DNA from 2 places in the Halovibrio sp. HP20-59 genome. Region 2 is predicted to be linked to the other one. Evidence: riboswitches for the same ligand, from Rfam matches in the RefSeq annotation. Region 2 holds a riboswitch; the other holds the start of a gene.

Region 1 (4,210 bases), on a different contig from region 2:
TTTGAGAACCACCCGAGACGTGGTTCCGCGGGAGATTTGGGAGGAAATTAACCAGCTATATTTAAATGTGTCAGATCACGTCGAAAACGGTGTTAGTCCGCGGCGGCGGGATAGCTTTCTTAAAAACGTCATACGTGGCTGCCAAACGCTGACCGGGCTCATTGAAGGCACCTTGAGCCATGGTCCGGCGCGCACTTTTATTGAGCTGGGGCGCCAGTTGGAACGGGCCGATATGACCACGCGGATTGTTGATGTGCGCTCTGCCAGCTTGTTGCCGCAAAACCCAGAAGAGCTGCTGCCGTTTGAGAATCTGCAGTGGATGAGTGTGCTTAAATCGATTACCGCTTATCAAATGTATCGCCAGCAGGTGCGTCTGCGCGTGCGCGGGCCGGATGTGCTGCGCTTTTTGTTGCAAGACCCCAATCTGCCGCGCTCGATCGCCTGCAGCCTTGAAACACTCGGCTACGAGCTGACGCTCTTACCTCGCCAGGACCGGCCGGTGGCGACTGTCTCCTTGGTGCGAGCCGACGTGGTAGATGCCGATATTCAAGCGCTTGCCCATTCGCCCAGTAAGCTGCATGCATTTATCGATGAGTTGCAGATTGGCTTTGCCGCCATCCACGCTATGCTGAGTGCGACCTATTTCGTCAATGATGACGCCGTGCCGATGGCGGCGACGCAGCACCAAAGTCAGCACCACGTGGGCGAAAACGATAATGACTAGCGGCCTTTCCGGTGGCTTAAAAATTGTCGAATAGTGGCAGGCTTTCTTCGAGTAACTGCTCGATTGGGTCAAGCTGGCTTTCGTGTAATACAAGCAGGTAAGACTCATCCATAAAGCTTGAAGCGGGTGGGACCAGTAGCGCGAACTCTCCCTCTTCAAGGTGAAACTCGTGTATTTCACGCAAGCCGTGTGATGTCAGGCACTGCGTGCTCCGGTAGGCGTCGTCTTCGCTATACACCAAGCGATGGTACATTTTAAACAGAGTGTAGAGAGCCAGTCCGCCCTCGAAAGTTTGCCAGTGAGCCGGCGTGCTGCGAATGTCTCGGGGAAGGCGTTGGCCCAAGGTTTCGGCATTTGCAATCGCCTCGGCTAGCGGATCGTCAAGAACGGCGGTGGTGTCGGTCGGTAGAGCGGTATTGTGCTTGGAGGCATATTCAAAGTCTTTGACCGCGCGCTTGAAATCGTCCACGTTATTAAGCGGATAGTCGATGTGCTGAAGGTCTTCCGGCTCATAGCCGCCATTTTCCCAGCCGTGGATAACCCGCAGGGTTACCTGCCCGCGTTGCATCGGGCGGGCCAATAGCATATGCAGCATAATGCGAATATGCAGCTGACGCTCATCCGTCTCGTTGTCGAACGCGCGGTAGGGGTCGGCAAATAGTTCGTTTAGCCGACCAACGGTGTGTTCCTTGGCTTCGTTATGAATCATGACGGTGTCCCTTTAAACGAGCTGCTTATGCGGATTGACGCGCTGCTTTTATGATAGATCGCTAACGCAGTATGGCGGGCAGAGCAGCGGATGAAAAGTTTCTTATGCTCGCGTTTTACTATGCGTTAGCTAAACCGTTTTAATGAGGTAATTCATCGTCATCACACCCAGCGGTTATGTGATTATTTTTTAATGCGTTTTTAATCTAGCTGACCTATTGTGAACAGCGTTTAAACTTTACTAACGTGCGCTTTTAATTGAAGATAGCGTTGAGATACTTACTTAAATTCACTGTCGCCAGGGGAGCCTTTGTTGGAAAAGGCTGAGAATGCGCAGCGCGCAGACCCTGGAACCTGATCCGGTTCGTACCGGCGGAGGAAGTGCGACATGCTTTACCTGACATCAGCCGTGCTGGGCGCGGCGCTATGCTGTTTTGCTTATTTAGGTTTACGTGCTCGCTGGGTGGATGGCCCGGTTGATGACTATGTCACGGCACGCAATTCGCAAACATCCTCGACCCTTGGACTCTCCTTTCTTGCCTCTGGTATGGGCGCCTGGATTTTGTTTGCGCCCCCTGAAATTGGTGCTTTTGTAGGGCCTTTAGCACTGGCGGGTTATGCCGTAGGGTCGGCTTTGCCATTTATCGTATTAGGCCTTTACGGGCCTAAAATCCGCCGGGTGTTACCCGAAGGCCGAAGCATCGCTGAGTTCGCCGAAGCTTGCTACGGCAGGGGGGTAAGGCACTGGGTAACCTTGGTCTCTGTTGGCTATATGGCTTGTTTTTTGGCCGCAGAGCTAACGGCCATCGGGGCGATCACCGGGTTACTTTCTGACGTGCCGCCTGCGCTAGTGATTATCGGCGTGGCACTAACCACGCTTATTTATACGGCAGTGGGCGGGCTGCGCGCCAGCCTGGCTACCGACCGCTGGCAGGCTTGGCTTTTGCTAGCGCTACTGTTGGCGGTGGGCAGCGTCGCGTTATGGCGGTTGCCCGCAATCCCAGACGGGGCGACGCTGCCTTCAGTGCCCGTAACAAACGCGCTCAGTGTGGCGCTAACGCTCGTCATTGCGGTCACGGCGGCCAACTTGTTCCACCAGGGTTATTGGCAACGCGTTTGGGCTGCCCAGGATGATCAAAGCCTGGGGCGTGGCGCCTGGTTAGGCGGAGGCATGACCGTTGTCGTCGTGATGATAATTGGCAGCTTGGGCACCTTGGCGGCAATGAGTGGCGTCGCACTAGGTGAGCCGCCAATACCGTTTTTTGCGCTACTGTCTGAGGCACCCGCTTGGCTATCGTTACCGGCGCTGGTACTCGCCGTTACCTTGGTGGCCTCCAGCGTCGATACACTACAGAACGGTATTGCTTCCCTGGTAGTGGCCCGCAGCGAGCAACGCGGCGTCTCATTAGTGGCTGCCCGCTGGATTACCATCGCCTTGATGATTCCAGTGGTTATCATTGCCTTGCAGGGGTTATCCGTACTGCGGCTGTTTTTAATCGCCGACTTACTGTGTGCTGCTATTGTGGTCCCCGTGCTGCTGGGCCTGTGGCAACGAATGACACCCTTTGCCGCAGTAGGGGGCGGAATTGCCGGGCTAATCGGGGCCGTTTTACCTGGCTGGATTAGCCAAGGCAGCCTTGTGGCGGGCTTCTTGGCGGCTAGTTTTCCAGGCAGTGTGCCGACCTTAGGGCCGTTTCTGGGGGCGCTGGTGGCTTCCACCGTGGTTAGCGTGGTACTCGCAGGGGTGATTAGAAAGTAGACAACCATAAGCAGGAAGGCGCCAATCGCGTTATGATGGTGGGTAAACGCCTACCATGATGGGTGATATCAAAATGGCTTACCCTATAACACCTGATGAAGATGCGCGCTTGGCAATTCTGCATGAGCTTGAACTGCTTGATACACCTCATGAGCCCGTCTTTGACCGTGTTACCCGGCTGGTGACGAAACTGCTCAACGTACCCATTGCAACGGTATCGTTGATTGACGCTGATCGGCAGTGGCTTAAGTCGAGCATCGGTGTCGAGACGCGCGAGACGTCAAGAGATGTGGCTTTCTGTGCGCATACCATTATGCAAGCTGAACCTCTCATCGTCGAAGACGCCACGGCGGACGAACGTTTTGCTAATAACCCGTTCGTGACCGCTCGGGAAGGCATTCGCTTTTACGTTGGTTTTCCACTGCTCTCTTCCCAAGGCTTGCCGCTTGGGGCGCTGTGTGCCATCGACACTAAACCGCGTACGCTACAACAAGATGAGTTAGCGGTTATGCAAGACCTAACGGCTATCGTCACCGATGAAATTCACCTACGTGAACGGCTGGTATTTGAGAAGAAGACCAAGCAGGCCACGCAGCAAGCGCTGAAAGCGTTTCATGAAAGTATGGAAAGCCAAATAGAGCGGCGTACTAGCGAGCTCAATCTGGTCATCGAATCGGCCTACGACGCTTATATTAGCCTGGATACACAAGACGTGGTTTTGGACTGGAACCGCGCAGCGGAAATGATGTTCGGTTGGTCACGCAAACGAGCGCTGGCAAGGCCGATCACTCAGCTAATGTTTCCACAAGGGTTACCCGCCAGCGACGAACAAGCGCCGTTGATTTCCACCGCCCAACGCCACGACGGTAGTCAACTGCCGGTAGAAATCCGCATAAAATCGTTGCGCATTGATGGCCAACAGCGGCGCAGTTTGTTTATCCACGATATTACCGAGCGTCAGCAGTTGGAGCGGCTTCGCGACCAGGAAGCCCGTGAAGATGTATTAACCCAGCTGCCCA
Region 2 (4,210 bases):
GTTTTCGCCGATGAGCATGGCCGCTATCCTGCAGGCAGTTATCTACGCAACCCTATCGGCACCGGCCATACGCCGCAAATTGGCGATGAAGGCGCGCTGATCTTTGTCAAACTGCACCAGTTCGACCCTAACGACACGCTGCAGTTGGCGGTACCGGCCCACCGACTTCCCTGGCAGCCGGACCGGCGCCCACGCATTGCCTACAAAATGCTGCATACCTTTAAACAGGAGCGCATCAGCCTAGAGTGCTGGGCATCGGGCACGTCTATTGCTTACCCCACGCTGCTGGGCGGTCTGGAATTTTTGATTCTGGAAGGGTCGTTGAGCGATAGCGAGCAGAGTTACACATCAGGCACCTGGTGCCGTTACCCAAGCGGGTCGGCACCGGCGTTAACCGCCGGTGATAATGGTGTCATGATGTATCTCAAACGCGGCCACTTGCCTGCGGCTTAGCTGCGCGATAAGCCGAGAAACGGCAATACCGTGAGGGCTACGATAAGGCCTACCGCAAGCAGGACTAGCACGACTTGCATTGGGTGAGCGGACAAGCGTTTCCAAAGCGTCATTTGCTCACCCCGTTCGACCGCTGCCTGATGCTCGCGCTGGGCACGTTCGAGGCGGTCAGCTTGATAGGCGTTTAAGGCGGCGATAGCGGCATCATGCTGATGCGGGTCGCGCAGCCAGATAGCATCAACCCCCAGGCGGAAAAAACCCGCCTGGGTTTCATAGGTATCAAAGCCTTGCGCAGCCAACAAGTCGCGCACCTCCATGGCTTCTTCGTCGGTCACATGACGCAACCGGAACAGTAGCTCAGCCATTGGCTTGCCTCATTAGTCGCTCTTTCCTACCATCAAGTCAGCTTGAATTACTTCAATCCAGTAGCCGTCCGGGTCTTTAATGAAGATAACGTCCTGCATTTTCCCTTGGTCGGCACGCTTAACGAAGGTGACGTCGTGCGCATCGAACCACGCCTGGGCCGCCGCCAAGTCCGGCACATTAAAGCAGATATGCCCAAAGCCCTGGGGTTCGGCATTGCCATCATGGTAGGCAAAGTCGTCCTTGTTTTCGGTGCCCCAGTTATGGGTCAGCTCCAGCAACCCTTTCTGGCTAAAGGTCCAGGCGGTTCGTGCTGGGGCATCTTCCGGCACGCTGTCGCTAGGCTCAAGGTTGGCCAGGAAGTAGAGCGAGAACTGCATCTCTTCAAAATCCAGCCGCCGCATCACCTGCATACCCAACACTTCTGAGTAGAATGCGAGCGCTCGCTCGGGGTCTTTCACCCGCAACATGGTGTGGTTTAAACGAAACCCTTGGGTCTCGGGCGGCGAGGCGACGGCGCCAGGATGCTGCTCACCTTGAAAACTCATGTGGCTCTCCTTTAAATAATCGACGACATTAACTTCATCTATTTTTTTGACAAAACCGATACAATTTATAAGCATCAGTGCGGGTTAGCCTACTCGGCAACCGCCAACGTCGCATACCGTACTGACAACTATTTACCATGAGGGCTCAGAAGCGATAATTCTAGCCCTAACTGTTGAGGAGGCCTTATGCAACGTGATCGTAATGTGTTGGGGGAGCCGTTAACGCCTTGCTGTCATTCGCCTAAGACAGGGTTTTATCGCGATGGTTTTTGCCGTGTTGGCGCCAATGACCTTGGCGTCCACTCCGTTTGTGCGTTGGTCACCGAAGAATTTCTGGCCTTCTCTAGAGCGCAAGGCAATGACTTGGTAACGCCCCGCCCTGAATTTGGCTTTGCAGGCTTACAGCCGGGTGACCGCTGGTGTTTATGTGCCCGCCGCTGGCAAGAAGCGGCTCAGGTTGGCTTAGCGCCACCGGTCATTTTATCAGGCACCCATGAAAAGACCTTGGAAATCATACCGCTCGAAAAGCTGCAGCAGCACGCCCTGGATGCACTACGCTAAAAGGTAAAAGTTATTTGGAAATCTTTAACAAAACCCCTACACTGAAACTCAAAGCCTTTTATATTGTATCGGATTTCATACAAAGATTACGGATGCCTCGTTGGGGCGTCCTCTAGGAGTTTCCCATGCCTGCGATTGATATGACTCTCGGCGACCATTTGACGCTTAAGCAGTTGTCTCATGCCCTTCACAATGGTTTTTCACCGATTGTAGAAGTGGAGTCGATGGACGGTATCTATAAAGTACGCTTTCACCATGCCAATGGCGTTTCGGACCTGAGCGACGAAAAGGGTCGCGTGTATACGTTCACGGGTACGGGGGAAATACGCGATACCCTAGGGCGGCTGGGCCTCACCCATGGGGTGCTTACATTTGCCGATCAGTGCGGCGACGAGATGATTGGCGTAGCGGGTAAAGCTATAACGCCAGACGAAATGTTGACTTACGGTACGCGCATCTCCTTTCGTTAAGCACCAGGTTCTATCAAGGCTTTACAGCACTCGCTTTGCCAAGGATAGTAGCAACACGACAGGGGCGCCCTACTCACGTTGGGCTGAGAAGCACCCTTTGAACCTGAACCGGATCAAACCGGCGTAGGGAGTCATGGTGCCGCCCACCACCTCCCTGCCGGGAGGACGTTATGACTCTATCCCCGCTTGGCGATTACCTTAAAGCGCTGCGTGCAGATACTCCGCTTGTCCACTGCATAACCAACTATGTCGCGATGAACAGCACTGCCAATTTGCTGTTGGCGATTGGCGCTTCCCCCGCCATGCTGCATGCCCAAGAAGAAGTTGCCGAGTTTACCGCTCTTTCTGGGGCTCTCTCCGTTAACATTGGAACCATTTCGCCCCATTGGGCCGATGCCATCCTGACCGCCACGGCAACCGCCAATCAGCACGCTATCCCTTGGGTGTTGGACCCCGTCGCCGTCGGGGCCACGCGTTACCGCCAAACGCTATGCGCGAAGCTGCTGGCTGCTAAACCAACCGTGATTCGTGGCAATGCGTCAGAAATTCTTACCCTTGACGGGCTAACTAGCCAGGGCCGTGGTCCTGATTCAACAGCTGCCACCGAGCAAGCTGTAGAGGCGGCCATCACGCTTTCAAAAAAGCACGGCTGCATTGTAGCGATGACGGGTGAAAGCGACTGGGTAACCGATGGCACTCATCACTACCGACTAACGGGTGGCCACCCTCTGATGCCCCGCGTAACCACTCTAGGCTGTGGCCTTAGTGCGCTGGTGGCGGCTTTTGTGGCAGCCAATCATGCAGCGCCCCTGGGCGCAAGCGCCGCGGCCCTGGCCTGTTTTGCCGTGGCGGGGCAACGAGCAGGTAACCATGCCCAGGGGCCGGGCAGCTTTCAAGTGGCACTACTTGATGCGCTTTATCAGCTTAGCCCGGATGACCTTAGCCATCATGCGCAGTTGGAGACGACTCATGCCGTTTGATCTCTCGCTTTATCTGGTCACCGACGCCACGCTATGCCGCCGTGTTGGCTTAGAGCAGACGGTTGAGGCCGCGGTGAAAGGCGGTGTCACCATCGTCCAGCTGCGCGATAAGCACGCCAGCGATGAACAGATGATAGCCCAGGCCAAGCGGTTGAAAGCGGTTTTGGCGGGTACCGGCGTGCCGCTGATTATTAATGATCGCTTGAAGGTGGCATTAGCAAGCCAAGCCGACGGTCTGCATGTCGGCCAAAGCGACACCCTGGCCGAAGAAGCCCGCAACGTCATGGGACAAGGGGCAATTATTGGCCTGTCGATTAATACCCTGGAACAGCTGCAAGCAGCGCCAATTGAGCTGCTCGACTATGTCGGGCTTGGCCCGGTGTTTGCCACCGTGAGCAAACAGGACCACGCCCAGCCCATCGGCTTTGACGGCCTGGCGGCATTGGTTAAAGCGTGCCCGCTGCCCAGCGTTGCCATTGGCGGCCTGAAAGCGGATCATGCGATTAGCGTACAGCGGGCAGGAGCGAATGGTTTAGCGGTGATATCGGCTATTTGTGGTCAGCCCGACCCTTACCAGGCAGCGCGCGCTTTTCCGGTTTTCCAAGCTGCTTCGGTGTCATGAATCAGTTAGAGCATATCGTGGCTTTTGTGCGGGTAGCCGAGCTGGGTAGCTATACCCGCGCCGCCGAAGCGCTGGATATTTCCCGCACTCGCGTCTCCCGCCAGGTCATGGCACTGGAAGAGACATTGGGTGCGCGACTGATCCAGCGCACCACGCGACGGCTACATCTCACTGAGGCCGGAGAGCGCTACCTGATCCGCGCCCAAGGGGTAC

Evidence for each region. Region 2 has a riboswitch for thiamine pyrophosphate ahead of thiM (hydroxyethylthiazole kinase). Riboswitches for the same ligand answer to the same signal wherever they lie in the genome.
Region 1: it holds a riboswitch for thiamine pyrophosphate, as region 2 does, so the genes downstream of both, RZA33_RS02040 (sodium:solute symporter) here and thiM (hydroxyethylthiazole kinase) in region 2, are expected to answer to the same signal.

What each region holds. Positions count from the first base shown of each region.
Region 1 covers NZ_JAWJUW020000001.1:434,296-438,505, forward strand. The annotation lists gene RZA33_RS02030 (alpha-E domain-containing protein) at 1-724, shown strand, start outside; gene RZA33_RS02035 (hypothetical protein) at 741-1,433, opposite strand; TPP riboswitch at 1,723-1,831, shown strand; gene RZA33_RS02040 (sodium:solute symporter) at 1,821-3,191, shown strand; gene RZA33_RS02045 (diguanylate cyclase domain-containing protein) at 3,265-4,210, shown strand, end outside.
Region 2 covers NZ_JAWJUW020000012.1:128,051-132,260, reverse strand. The annotation lists gene RZA33_RS14195 (cupin domain-containing protein) at 1-453, shown strand, start outside; gene RZA33_RS14190 (DUF6164 family protein) at 450-818, opposite strand; gene gloA (lactoylglutathione lyase) at 831-1,364, opposite strand; gene RZA33_RS14180 (DUF2237 domain-containing protein) at 1,551-1,925, shown strand; gene RZA33_RS14175 (hypothetical protein) at 2,051-2,395, shown strand; TPP riboswitch at 2,446-2,542, shown strand; gene thiM (hydroxyethylthiazole kinase) at 2,566-3,375, shown strand; gene thiE (thiamine phosphate synthase) at 3,365-3,997, shown strand; gene RZA33_RS14160 (LysR family transcriptional regulator) at 3,994-4,210, shown strand, end outside.